DNA from 4 places in the Paenibacillus sp. 2TAB23 genome. Region 3 is predicted to be linked to each of the others. Evidence: riboswitches for the same ligand, from Rfam matches in the RefSeq annotation. Region 3 holds a riboswitch; each other region holds the start of a gene.
The links. A riboswitch is a leader RNA that binds a small molecule or an ion and turns the genes downstream of it on or off. The one in region 3 is predicted to bind cyclic di-AMP.

Region 1: it holds a riboswitch for cyclic di-AMP, as region 3 does, so the genes downstream of both, AB4Z29_RS28575 (ubiquitin-like domain-containing protein) here and AB4Z29_RS01340 (hypothetical protein) in region 3, are expected to answer to the same signal.
Region 2: it holds a riboswitch for cyclic di-AMP, as region 3 does, so the genes downstream of both, AB4Z29_RS29990 (C40 family peptidase) here and AB4Z29_RS01340 (hypothetical protein) in region 3, are expected to answer to the same signal.
Region 4: it holds a riboswitch for cyclic di-AMP, as region 3 does, so the genes downstream of both, AB4Z29_RS17135 (TrkH family potassium uptake protein) here and AB4Z29_RS01340 (hypothetical protein) in region 3, are expected to answer to the same signal.

The regions. Positions count from the first base shown of each region.
Region 1 is NZ_JBFRGD010000029.1:63,212-66,701, reverse strand. It holds gene AB4Z29_RS28585 (HD domain-containing protein) at 1-149, shown strand, start outside; gene AB4Z29_RS28580 (TatD family hydrolase) at 172-939, shown strand; cyclic di-AMP (ydaO/yuaA leader) riboswitch at 1,124-1,305, shown strand; gene AB4Z29_RS28575 (ubiquitin-like domain-containing protein) at 1,556-2,704, shown strand; gene rnmV (ribonuclease M5) at 2,830-3,387, shown strand; gene rsmA (16S rRNA (adenine(1518)-N(6)/adenine(1519)-N(6))-dimethyltransferase RsmA) at 3,384-3,490, shown strand, end outside.
Region 2 is NZ_JBFRGD010000034.1:18,525-22,014, reverse strand. It holds gene AB4Z29_RS30005 (M1 family metallopeptidase) at 1-414, shown strand, start outside; gene AB4Z29_RS30000 (hypothetical protein) at 442-1,257, shown strand; gene AB4Z29_RS29995 (hypothetical protein) at 1,388-1,972, shown strand; cyclic di-AMP (ydaO/yuaA leader) riboswitch at 2,332-2,483, shown strand; gene AB4Z29_RS29990 (C40 family peptidase) at 2,487-2,963, shown strand; gene AB4Z29_RS29985 (FAD-binding domain-containing protein) at 3,124-3,490, shown strand, end outside.
Region 3 is NZ_JBFRGD010000001.1:301,744-305,233, forward strand. It holds gene kdpB (potassium-transporting ATPase subunit KdpB) at 1-278, opposite strand, end outside; gene kdpA (potassium-transporting ATPase subunit KdpA) at 297-1,976, opposite strand; gene kdpF (K(+)-transporting ATPase subunit F) at 1,996-2,073, opposite strand; gene AB4Z29_RS01340 (hypothetical protein) at 2,197-2,595, opposite strand; cyclic di-AMP (ydaO/yuaA leader) riboswitch at 2,715-2,880, opposite strand; cyclic di-AMP (ydaO/yuaA leader) riboswitch at 2,905-3,104, opposite strand.
Region 4 is NZ_JBFRGD010000011.1:130,291-133,780, reverse strand. It holds gene AB4Z29_RS17140 (CPBP family intramembrane glutamic endopeptidase) at 1-1,577, opposite strand, end outside; cyclic di-AMP (ydaO/yuaA leader) riboswitch at 1,823-2,026, shown strand; gene AB4Z29_RS17135 (TrkH family potassium uptake protein) at 2,120-3,460, shown strand; gene AB4Z29_RS17130 (potassium channel family protein) at 3,480-3,490, shown strand, end outside.

The DNA.
Region 1 (3,490 bases), on a different contig from region 3:
TAAGCGAAATATCTGCCAAATCCGACATCGTTCGCTCGATTACAGGACTGCATCAAGGCCAGTATCATCTCTATTATCCAGAGGAGCCGCTCAAAAAAAATATAAAGTCCATCCCGGATTCATTAAAAAAAATATTTAAACTTGATTGAAGGAGCTAACACGAACATGACATTGTTATTTGACACACACACTCATTTGGATTCATATAAATTTGACGAGGATCGTGACGAAGTGATTCAGCGTGCAAAAGATGCTGGAGTACACATGCTCGTTAACATCGGCTTTAACCGCGAAACGATCCCAACGACGATAGCACTTGCCGAGAAATATGATTTTATTTATGCAGCGGTAGGCTGGCATCCCGTGGACAGCATTGACATGCGACCAGAAGATCTAGAATGGATTGAACGGCTTTGCTCTCATGAGAAGGTTGTTGCCATTGGTGAAATAGGGCTTGATTATCACTGGGATACCTCACCTAAGGATGTTCAGCAGCGTGTATTTCGGGAGCAGATTCGACTAGCCCGCAAGGTTGGAAAACCGATTGTCATTCACAACCGAGATGCTCACGAGGATGTAGTTCGCATACTTCAGGAGGAGAATGCATCCGAAATCGGAGGTGTCATGCACTGCTTCTCAGGGAGCTGGGAGACAGCTAAGCAATGCCTGGATATGAACTTCTATATTTCATTCGGGGGACCCGTTACATTCCAAAATGCAAGGGTGCCAAAAGAGGTACTTAAACAGGTTCCACTCGACCGGATTTTGATTGAAACCGATGCTCCTTACTTGTCGCCTCACCCCTTCAGAGGGAAGCGAAATGAGTCTGCTTATGTACTGCGAGTAGCGGAGACGGCAGCAGAATTATTAGGCAAATCGGTAGAAGAAATGGCCTTAATTACGACCGAAAACGGTAAAAAATGTTTTGGTATTGTATAAAAACGAGAGAAAAGGAGAGAATGAGAGACCTTTATCGCGTAAAAACTGATTTTTATAGCGAATATCGCTTAATTTTTCCGTCTTTATCCACCTTTTTCGCTTAAATCGTCTTTTATCGTATCTTTACAATTCACCTCGTATGAGGGTATGATTCATCTCAGAGCTTTAAAATTTTGTATTGGATTTCCAGTTTGCGCTTAATCTCCAAGTTGGAGAGCGGGGGAACCAGATGCGGGAAAGTGTTCCGCGTTTTGAATTCTTCAGGGGTGAATTTTGCAGCCATTGCCATGAGCATTGTTTTGCGAATAGGGCGACTCTCTTGTCCGAATCCGTCAGCTAACCTCGTAAGCGTTATAGAGAGTGATCAACCTCGTGCATCCATTTTCTGTATCCCAGTGTAATCAATTACTCGGGAAGCCACGAAACAGATCCTCTGTCGACGGCTTCTTTTTATTTTCGAATAATCGAGAATTTGTCGACATAGGGATAAAAGATGGGGGTGCCTGGATCGATATAGCAGTTCTGGATTGCGTGCTTGCACGCCAATATACTATAGTCGCGTCAGTTGTATCATGCGTAACACTTGGCGGCGGGGCTATGAAGGAGGACCGATGAAGTGGGAATACTCCAGGTTAAGGACACCCATGGGAAACGATCATCCAGCATGTCTTTCGCATTGCGATGGAAGCGTGAAAACTTGCGTTTGATTCTTTTGAGTGCTATTATCTCAATCGCTATGACTTTCATGTTTTTGGTGTTGTTGTACGGAACGGCTGTCAAAAGCGTCTCCGTAGTAGTGAACGGACAAGAAACCATTGTAGAAACGAAGCAATGGGTCCTGCAACGCCTACTGGATGAACAAGCTATCGCAATTGGACCACATGATGAGGTGTCCATACCGCTTAATGCGGCTATAAAGGACGGAGATCGTATTGAGGTGACTCATGCGATACCGGTAATTGTGAAGGCTGATGGCAAGACCTCTACTGTGTACACGACAGAGAGAACAGTGCAGGCAGCGATCGAGGAATTACATATTCCAGTTCGTGATCAAGATAAAGTTCAGCCTCCGCTCCATACCGTTCTGGATAACGAACTTACGGTGACCGTTGTTCGCGTCGACACGAAGGTGGCAGAGTCCGAGCGCTCCATGCCATTTTTGATCGTGAAGAAGACAGACCCGACACTGGCTGCAGGCAAGGAAAAGCTTGTGCAGACGGGTAAGGAAGGTCTTATCGTAGAGAGTATCGAGAAGCAGTATGAGGACGGGGTTCTAATTTCGAAGAAAATGGTCAGCAAGGTTGTCCAGACAGCTGCTGTTGATCAGGTCGTAGCCATTGGAACGAAGAAAGAAGAGCCTAAGGTGACGGTTCTGTCTAGCAAGAGCCCGAGCGTTGCAACGCTAGCCAAAGGCGGCGTTAATTTCAAGGCCAAAAGCGTTCTTAAAAACGTTACATTAACTGCTTATTCAGCAGGCGTGGCTTCGACAGGGAAAGAAAAGGGTCATCCTCAATATGGAATTACAGCTTCGGGAACGCAGGTCCAAGAGGGACGGACGATTGCCGTAGATCCCAAAGTCATTCCAATCGGCTGGTGGGTATATATAGAAGGAATAGGTTTCCGTCGAGCTGAGGATAAGGGCAGTGCGATTAAAGGAAACAAAATTGACGTATACTTTGATAGTACAAAAGTCGCTAATAAGTTTGGCAGAAAGAAAGGCATAACTGTTTATGTCCTTGGGCCGAATAAGCCTTCTGCAAGCTAGAGCAGCAGTGATACCATCAGCTTATCGCCATTATTAATTAAATATGCCATCATAAGGAGAGGCACTGCCTCTTCTTTTTGCATGTTTCGGAGTAAACGGAGTTTATGTAGAAAGGAAATGGCTTGATGATTAAAGAGATCATTGTTGTTGAAGGCAAGTCTGATACCATTGCAATCAAACGTGCGGTGGAGGCAGATACAATAGAAACCAATGGCTCGGCTATCGGTGAGGATGTACTCAGAAGAATCGCGTTAGCGAACGAGCGCCGGGGCATCATCATTTTTACCGATCCAGACCATGCGGGCGAGCGTATTCGTAAAATCGTTGCGCGTCATGCGCCTGGCTGCAAGCATGCCTTCTTGCCGCAGGAGAAGGCCTTGTACAAGGGGGATATCGGAATAGAGAATGCAAGCCCGGAAGCGATCCGGACTGCACTCTCCGAGCTTCGTACAGAGTCGGTGGATGAAGCGGGAGAAGTGACCTTTGAGGACTTAATGGAAGCGGGCTTAATTGTTCATCCAGATGCGTCTAATCGACGTTTGATCATTGGCAAGCTGCTTGGCATCGGTTATGCGAACGGCAAGCAGTTTTTTAAGCGCTGTACAAGCTTTCAAATAACGAAAACAGAGTTTATTGCCGCATACCATAAAATGGAAGAACAATTGAAAGGGGAAATTCGATGAGCGGTCAAGAACAGACTGAAGCAGGCAGTAAAGCGGCGGTGAAACAAGCTGCGATTGAAGTAGCTACACCCAAACGGACGAAAGAGATTATCGCCAAATATGG
Region 2 (3,490 bases), on a different contig from region 3:
ACCAAATGGCATGATTATTTCAGCCAATACGTATATGACGATCAGATGGCAGACTTCTCGATTGAATCCATTCATGTTCGTCCTGTCACGCAGGATGGCGCCAACATGTACGAGTCCATCGTTCTTGTCAAAAAGAACGGAGGCACTAATGGCGATATAAGAATTCTCATGCGCTTTAAAGACGGCTCCGAGGTCACAAAGCTATGGCATGCGGAAGAATCGCATATGCAATATAAGCTCCTGCATTCCGCTCCGCTCGAATGGGCGATGGTTGACCCAAAATACAGCAACGTGCTCGATAACAAGCTCATCAACAACTATATGCAGGCCCAACTGCCCGAAGACACGCGAACGAGATGGAGCCTCGGTACGGTCAAGCTGATTGAAGGTCTGCTCGGGTCGCTGAGCTGGTAAGTAACTGCGTTCAAGGAGCGATAAACGATGAAGATACATGTGAAGCAAGGCTGGCAACTGGCAGTCAAGCATTTCTACCTAGTCATTTTATTATTTCTATACCAGCTGCTGTGGGGATTTTTCCTCTACCGTTTTATTGATTCGGTCGTGTCGCCTTTGCTGCGAAGATATCCGGGCTCTTATCCGTCCGACACGGCAGCTCAGGTCTTCATGACCGAGGCGCAGTTCCAGCTGTTCAAGACCGACGTCATTTCCCCCTATGTATGGATGCTCGGCGGCCTTTTGGCGGCAAGAATGCTGCTCACCCCACTATTCAATGCCGGGCTTTTCTACTCGTTTAATCAAGCACGCTCAGACGGCAGCACGCGCTTCCTGGAGGGCATTAAAAAAACGTGGAAGCCGGTCGTCCTGCTTTACTGGATAGAAGCTATACTTTCCATTGCACCTGCTTGGTATGTGCTGCCGCGCTCGTTAGACGCTCTCCTTGAGAGCGGCTCCACGACTGAGCTGCTGCAGACTGTGCTTCCTGGGGCAGCATTGTGGTTGCTCTGGGGCACTGTACTGCATTTGATATTCCTCGCCATGCAGTTCGGGGCCACATCGGGAGAAGGCGTATTCCGTTCCCTGTGGCGCGCACTCCGCAACTTCCTCTCCTATGCGGCTATCTCGCTCATCATGTGGGGAATCGGCGCTGCTGCCGGGCTCGTGGTAACAAGCTTATCCATGCTGTGGGCTGGACTGTTCGCACTCATTCTGCATCAGGGCTATCACCTCATTCGCACACTTATGAAGGTGTGGACGATAGCCGCTCAGTACGATTGCCTTCAAACCAAACAGCTTTAGCAGGAACAAGCCTTCTTCTCCACTAATAAAGTGGAAATGAAGGCTTTTTATTTGAAATTGCAGCGCAACTAAATGATGTCATTTCTGTATAATTAGGTGTATGAAATTAAAAGTTGGAGGATACACGCTAATGATGCGTAAAAAACTGGTAATCCTATCAATGGCCCTGCTCCTAGCCGGCGGTTCTATCGTTGCAGCAGACAAATTAATGCAGAAAGTTACGCTGCTTTACAATAATAAGCAATCGCTGGAAGACGGTCTTCTTGTCGACGAAAAAGTGTATATCAACATTCGCTCGTTATCCGACTCCTTGCAGGCTTTTATCCAATGGAAAGGCAGCGAAAAGAAGCTTGTCATCCAAAAACCGAACGTCCACATGTTTATGATGAACGAGAAAAGAACCATGTTCGGGCAGGTGGAAAAGGGAAGCGTCCAGAAGTTCATGGTACAAGCGCAAATCGACAATTTAAATGTAGCGATAACGGAATTCAAGGTCACGCTCACCGATCCTAACGACAAAGAAATAACGATAGATCGGCGCAGCCAAACCGATGATGATTTCAAGGAATTTGTCGAGAAGGACTCCTTCTGGTTCAGCTCTAAGCTTGTCTCGTATGATTTCAAATACGCCGGAAGATACAAGCTGCGCTTCTGGATGGAGCAGAAGAATGCCGAGCCTCAGCTGATATCGGAGAAAATCATTACAGCCAAATAGAACACTGCATTCAAACGCAGATATACGAATCACAACAAAACCTCTGTTCATTCAGAGGTTTTTTGCATGAAAATTTTCTAATCTTTTTCTCGCAAATCATTCATTTACCGCCAACTGCGGGACTTTAGACTTGTCTATGCCATTTATAGCTGGAGGACGAATCGGTATATTTTACAACGTATTCACATAATTAATGAAATTGAGTGAACTCATTTAGTAAGAAAGAACTAGTAATGATCGTTTATCTTACACAAAAAACGGTTAAACGAAGGAAATAGTCAAAAGGTTACATGAGAATTATTAGAATTTGCAATTAAAGGCAGGAGATCAATGAAAATAATCGAATAATTCTCAAGAGCAATAAAAAACGGCCTAATTCCCTATCGGGAAACGGGGGAACCACTCTGGGTGAATTGATTCCGACGTCTGATTTATCGCAGCGCCTGAGGAATCATAGGGAACCTTCAACCGAACCCCACAGCTAACCTCGTCGGCATTGGAAGGAGTTTCACAATTGAAAAAGATTACCGCAATACTCCTGGGTCTCGTTCTCGTGCTCGCTTTCCAAGCGGGAAGCGCTTTCGCAGACTCAAAACTGAACGGATTCATCAATGATGTTATTGGTAGTCCGTACAAAAGCGGCGGAACAACGTCGAGAGGTTTTGATTGCTCCGGTTTTACGAGCTATGTGTTCGATAAAATGGGCATCGAACTTCCACGCACTTCCGGTTCGCAAGCAAAATCAGGCACGAAGGTCGCTAAGGCTGACCTAATTCCGGGAGATCTTGTGTTCTTCGACACAGTCGGTGGCAATAACAGCACCGTATCCCATGTTGGCATTTACATCGGAGACGGCAAGTTTGCACATTCTTCCTCCAGCCGAGGCGTTGTGACAGACAAACTTAGCTCCTCTTACTATGAAGACCGTTATGTGACTGCACGTCGTGTCATGGACGCGGATTCTTTCCAATCGTATGCCGACGCACAATAGAGCAACCTATCCCCTCTCTTAGAGAGCTGCACAGGTAGACTCACTTCAGCAAAGCCGCAGTTTTTTGTCCTCTGACGACAAATGACTTGCGGCTTTGCTGTTTCATTTCAAGCTGATTGCAGTGTGCATGCTGCCGCATTCAGGGAAGGAGAAATACCCGATGTATTTGTTTATTCACCGCAAGGACCTGCGCACCTCGGATATGCGCGCTTTTGATTATATAAATAAAAAACATACGCAAGGCATACATTTGCTGATCATAGATCCCATCCTAATTGGAGAAGGCCGGCTGACAAGCCATAGCGGCCGCAACTTTATGGCGCAAGCCGCTTCCTTGCTCTACAGCTATTCTAGCGCCGGCAAAGAGCTTCATGTGCTTTATGGCGATCCTGCTGCGATTACGGAGTCGCTCCTGCTCGCCCATCCTATTGAAGAGGTTATCGTCCATGCGGACTATACCCCTTATTCGAGGCAGCGGGATGACCAAATCGGACAAACCGTACGCCGCTTAGAGCGTCGCTGGATGC
Region 3 (3,490 bases):
GCCTTGCCTCTGCCCTCCGCGATTGCCTCCGCAAAGTTAGCGAACAGCAGCGTAAATAACAGAATGAAAAACACGGCGATATTGAAGCCCATTGTATCCTGCGATTGAAATAACCGAGGAAATACGATCATTAGCAGTACGATAAGCGTCCCTGCTTCAACGACAAACATAACCGGATTTTTGATCATGACAGCTGGATTCAGCTTAATAAAGCTCTCGCGGATTGCCTGCTTGAGCGCTCCGGCAGACAACGCGGAATTCGTCTTGTTTCGATTCATTATCGTTCACCTCATCCGTTAGCGGAGTGTTAGAAATTCTGCGATTGGACCAAGCACAATGACCGGCAGGAAGGTCAGAGCACCGATTAAAAGCACGGTTCCGATTAACAAGGCCGCGAACAGTTTATTGTCCGTTCGGAAGGTTCCGATCGTCTCGGGAACGGTCTGTTTGCGCATGAGCGAGCCTGCTACAGCGAGCATCGCAATCATCGAAATATAGCGGCCAAACAGCATCACGAGGCCGGTGCTTATGTTCCAGAACGGCGTATTGTCGCCTAATCCCTCGAATCCGGAGCCATTGTTAGCCGCGGAGGAGGTGAATTCATACAGCACCTGGCTTATCCCGTGAAAGCCTGGATTCGTAATCGCGCCATGCCCGAGATCCGTCATGAACGCAATTGCGGTTGGCACTAATATAATGAACGGATGCGCGAGAATGGCTACAGCGATGAGCTTCATTTCCCGCGGCTCTATTTTGCGGCCCAAAAACTCAGGCGTTCGTCCTACCATCAAGCCGCATATGAATACGGCAAGAATGGCATACATAAGCATGTTGATCAACCCGACGCCTTTGCCGCCGAATACGACGTTCAGCATCATTTCACCAAGCGGCACCAATCCTCCGAGCGGAGTCAGCGTGTCATGCATATTATTGACCGTGCCCGTCGTGGCTGCGGTCGTAACGGCCGTGAACAAGGCTGACTGGGCAATGCCGAATCTGACTTCCTTGCCTTCCATGCTTCCTTGAGATGCATCGATGCCAAGCGCGCTCATCGCCGGATTTCCTGTTTTCTCAGACGTATAAGCAACGCTCAGGAAGACGAGGAACAGACACATCATTGCGCTGAATACGACCCAGCCCTGCTTTTTGTTTTTGGCAAAAAGACCGAACGTATAAGGCAATGCTGCAGGCAGCGCCCACATCGACAAGATTTGAATCACATTCGTAAGCGGGTTTGGATTCTCGAATGGATGGGCGGAATTGACACCGAAAAAACCGCCGCCGTTCGTCCCAAGATGCTTTATTGATTCGAGCGACGCAACGGGGCCAATCGCAATTTGCTGCATGGCGCCTTCCAGCGTTTTGACGGTCAACGTCGGATCAAGCGTCTGCGGCACCTGCAGCGCAACGAGAACGAGCGTAACGATGAAAGAAAGAGGGAGAAAAATTCTCGTGTGCGCTTTGACGAAATCCTCGAAGAAGTTTCCGAGCGTCTTCCCTTTGCTCGTTATCCCGCGGACGAATGCAATCGCAACCGAGAAGCCCGTTGCAGCTGACGTGAACATCATCATCATGATGACCGCCATTTGAGAGAAGTAGGACAAGGCACTCTCGCCGCTGTAATGCTGCAGATTCGTATTCGTAATAAAGCTGATTACCGTATTGAACGTAAGCGTCGGCTCCATGCTTCCCATACCGTTCGGGTTAAAGGGCAGCGCATTTTGCAGCCGCAATATTACATAACTGAACGCGACCAATATCAGATTAGTAGCCATAAAGCTAAGCGCATATTTTTTCCAGCCCATGCCCTCACGCTTATGAACACCGATTAATGTAAAGATAAGCCGCTCGGTGCCGCCGAATACCCGGTCCAGTCGGTTCTGCTCATTGGAGAACACATGATAGACATAAGTGCCAAGCGGCTTAACCAGAAGCACGAGCACCGCAAGCACGACAAGCATTTGTACAATATCCATCGGATTAAATCCTCCTCTATTAAAACTTCTCCGGATGTATTAAGGCATAGACCAGGTACACGAAAATAAATAAAGCCATTATCGCCACGACTATCATTCGCGCTCGCCTCCCGATTGCCGAGTAACGCCATCGCACCAAGCAGCAAAGCCGTAAAATAAACCAAAAGCAACGAGTAATGTAACAACCATAAATACGTCCTGCATGGAAACGCCTCCTGCGCTATTTATTGTTTAATAAGAAGCTTACTTCTCCCGTTTGAGAGAAAACGATATGGCTGGCTCCAAGTCCCTTGTAGATAGCTCTAGGATTCCATTGCTGCGTGATGACATAAATAGGCTCCGAGGTCCAGCTGCGGCAGCATTGCACAAAGCGACAGCTGAGTGCGAAACTGCTCTCAAAGATGAATACTTCCCTGACCCGAAATGCAGGATGAACCCAGCTATTACGATCATTGGAATTGATGAATATCACGTCCGCAATGCCCTGCTTGCGGATCCTATTTGCCTCCTGCTTGCTGTTCGTCAGCACGACGAACTTCAGCCGGCGGAACTGCAACGCTCTTATAAAGGATTGGCTGGCTTCATTAAAGCCTGCCACAATAATTTGCTCTTCCTCCACACGCTCTATCCTCCATTTGGTAAAAAAGGCAACAAAAAAGAAGCCTTGGGATAAGAGGTACACATCCCGCGGCTTCTTGATACCCACAGCTGAATAAGCTGCGGGCAGCGCGCTTCTGTTGCCTCTCTCGAGTTCGCTTACGAGGTTAGCTGTCGGATTCGGGCCTTGAGAGTTGCCCTACGCTTGTATAGCCAAGCGATTCACCCCATGAACGGCAGTACTTGCAAGCAAGCCGTTCGTTGGTTCCCCCGTTCCTGCTTCCGCAGGACTCAGCGTTGTTCATACTTGTAATGCTTTAGACTTCAATCATTCCTCTCTCGAGCGACGCTTACGAGGTTAGCTGCCGGATTCGGGCGGTGAGAGTCGCCCTACCTTAACCGGTATCCATGGCACCGGTTAAAGATTCACCCCAGCTGTGCGCTCATCCGACTCTCACATCGGACACGCACACAGCGTCATCATTGGTTCCCCCGTTTTCCGTCTACACGGAAACTCAGCGATCAGTCAATCAAAGCTAAATAGTAAATCCTGTATCGAATCTTACTCCTCGCCCTAATAGCTGTAAAGCATGCCTGCTGGCTAATTTAGTCAATATCCGACTTCTACAAGCGTTCGCAACGCTTACATTCTTCACAAACTCTGAATACCTCACTAAATCAACGTTTTACTCGCATTTTCGAAAATAATTCTTGATGCTAGCATTCAGCTTATCCGACTGAATAAACAGACTTTTCTAACCTTGAGATCGATCAAGCATCATCGAGCATTTCTAAGAAAAAGATCGATTACCAAGCTTTTTTAATGACTTTTATGGAAAATCGGCTTCTGGCTGTCCGATGCTTGGCAACTCGCATTTTACAATCACTTGATTCGAGATTAGTATAGACGGCAAGCC
Region 4 (3,490 bases), on a different contig from region 3:
TTGTGGCTGAAATATTTGAGAACGAACGCAATGATAACAGGCAATACAGAGAAGAAGATAGCCGATATAATATTCGGCGCGGTACCGATGGTAAGCAGGGACAGGCCAACAGCTACGCTATTAAAAATAGCATGAGTGAACATTGACGTGATGAACCCGTATCTGACGAAAATAAAACTGAACATGAGCCCGATGATCATAAGCTCGATCAATCTGGTCGAGGACGGATAGAACGGATACATGACATGGCCGAGCGCCCAGAACAAAGTTGGCAATAAAGCGGCTGCAAACGTATTTTTAAACCATTTGCGGAATAAACCGATACCGAAGAACCTGAAAACGGCTTCCTCGGATATGGCGGCAGCCCAAGCGAGCACCGGCATGAGCCAAAGTATTCCCATATTGTAAGGAGATTGTGTAGCGTCGGTCGTATCCCATGTGCCGATCGTCAGCTTAAGCAGGATGAAGATAACGGATTGCGTTGCGAAAAGGATAATTGCGAATAAATAAGCAAGTCCAACGCTTCGCCACACGTGGTTTCCGTACCCTTTTTGACCGAATCGAGGCCATAATGCACGACCCTGTGCCTTCCATAGGCCATCTCCAGCGATCATTGAAATATAGATGGAGCCTGCCATCGGAATGGTCAGCAATACGGTGAAAATCGCTGTGAACATGACGGTTTGGCTTGCTAGCTCGGTTTCGCCCAATGATGCGCGTATGCCGTCAAGCACATTCAAGTTCATGATAATGTAGGTAATAAAGTATACGATGGTCAAAATAATGCCGAATTTAAAGGAAGTGAACTTCCGGTAAAGGACGGCGTAGACGATGGCTAATACAAACAGGACGAAGCTCATAAACATGTAGCCGAAGCCTGTGAGGAAGCCGGCAAGCTTATCCTGTTTCTTCACGTATTCAATATAATCGGCCGGTGCAACGAAGGCTGGCTTGTACTTGGTTATGACGTTCTGGCCATTGATATTTTGTCCTTTAATATGAATGCTCAGTAGGGCTTCTTCTATCGCGTACCCGGCTGGCGCTTCGCCATGCCATCCCCCGTTTCCGAGCAATTCCTGTTCCTTGAATGACTTCGCGTCTAGGCTTTGCCCAGCCAGAAAAACAGGAACCTCCTTGTTAAGCTCAGCATCGGAAAGCGATTGGCCATCGAGGATAAAGTTCCAAGCCACAATTTTCTCGCTTTGCATATGTACATAGACGAAGCCTGTTCCGCCCTCGTCAAATTTCAGTTCGACTTGGTACGTGTCCGTCGGGAAGCTTTGATCGTATTTGTCGCTATAGGTTTTGATGAGCCCATGCTTGGATAAGTAACCGTTTATGACTTTATCGGTTTGATGGACAGCCTTGGCGGACTTCACCTGGAGTCCGGATTGCTTCTCTGCGAATACGGAGGCTCTGTTTTCAGCTGTTTCCTTCTCAATAACTTTCGTATTTAAATCACCGTTGCTAATGGAAAAAATCATTGGTCCGATTTCAACGGCCGCGAAAATAATGAAGCATGCAATCGCTGCCCACAGAAAACGTTTCCATTCATTTAACCTAATTGAATCAATCATCGGTTCACCTCTACGATCCTTTTTATGAGTTGCGTATTCCACTACCTTACCATATCAATCCCTGAATTATCCAATAGAAAAGCGCGTTTGCTCTCAAGATCAAGCGAAATAACGATATCCGACAAGCCTGATGCGTGCTGCAGCTTCTACTTGCCCTTTTTTGGACCAAAATCGGCTTGTTTGTCATTAATATAAGCTTTATATCCTGACTGCTTTGGGATTATAATCGTTAACGTCATACAAATCGAATAGCATAGCCGAATTTCCTAAGGAAATCGGGGGAACCATAAAGTTGTCGGAATTGCTCAGCCTGCTATAGCCAGCAGTGCTTTTGATCCGGCGGCATGGGGTGAATTTCTACGGTGAAACTTAAGCTTCATTGATAGAATAGGGCTGCCTGTCCAGGCCCGAATCCGTCAGCTAACCTCGAAGGCGTGAATGGAACAGAACTCATCGCACGAGCACTTGGGTTTCAGTGCTTTTTTTTATGCTTAAATATAGGTAGTGCTCTATAATGACATATTGCAGAAGAAGGACAACGGATGAAGGTAGACTTTAATGTGTTGAAATGGTCACCCCCGCGCATACTGGTCAGCGGGTTTGCGCTTATTATATTGCTGGGAGCTCTGTTATTATCCATGCCCTTCGCATCTGCGTCTGGAGAGCGCATGCCGTTTATAGACGCGTTGTTCACGGCAACCTCGGCAACTTGCGTGACAGGGCTTGTTGTTGTGGATACAGGCACTTATTTCTCCGTAGCGGGTCAGGTCATCTTAATGTGCCTTTTCCAGCTGGGCGGTTTAGGCTTTATGACGATGGCAACGCTTGTCGCTCTCGTCCTTCGCAAGAAAATATCGCTGCGCGAGCGTCTGCTGCTTCAGGAAGCGATGAATCAGTCGAGCATGGAGGGGATAGTCAAGCTTATTCGGCGGGTTATTATTTATTCATTATCGATTGAACTCATAGGAGCAGCGCTGTTTGCGTCTCGGTTTGCACTCGATATGCCGCTTGGCAAGGCAATCTATTTTGGTGTTTTTCACGCAGTATCGCTTTTCAATAACGCAGGCTTTGATATTTTTGGGAACTACCGCAGTCTCACCTTGTATGTGAACGATGCGGTCGTAAACCTAGCGGCGATGCTGTTGATTATAACGGGCGGCTTAGGATTCGTAGTCATGTCGGATTTGATGGAGTACCGCAAAAACAAACGACTATCCTTGCATAGCAAGGTCGTTCTCTCGATGACCGGAACGCTTATTGCCGTCGGAGCCATCGTGATATTCATTTTTGAGTTTTCCAATGCCAAAACGCTTGGTTCATTGGATTGGGGCGGCAAGCTATTAGCCTCCTTCTTCCAGTCGGTAACGCCAAGGACGGCAGGCGCGAATACGCTCGATTATACGCAGCTAAGGCAAGCGACCATGTTTTTTACAATCATTCTCATGTTTATTGGCGCATCCCCAGGATCAACAGGCGGCGGTATAAAAACGACGACGTTCGCTACTTTGGTAGGTGCTGTTATTGCAATGATCCGCGGGCGCGAGGATATTGTGCTGTTTCGTTACAGGCTCGGCAAGGACAGAATCTTTAAAGCACTGACGATCACCTTAATTTCGTTGCTGCTGGTCATTATCGTTACGATGATTCTCTCCATGACGGAGGAGCGAGCTTTTATCGAGCTGCTGTTCGAAGCTACGTCCGCATTCGGTACGGTTGGTTTGTCGGTCGGCGTCACGCCTGATCTTAGCATAGTTGGAAAAATAGTTATTTCATTAACGATGTTTGCTGGACGGCTTGGCCCGCTAACGCTTGCTTATGCGCTTGGACCTCGCACAGAAAAAGAATTGTACCGGCATCCTGAAGGCAAAATCACGATTGGATAGGAGAACTGCGCAAGTGGGAATGAAAAAGAA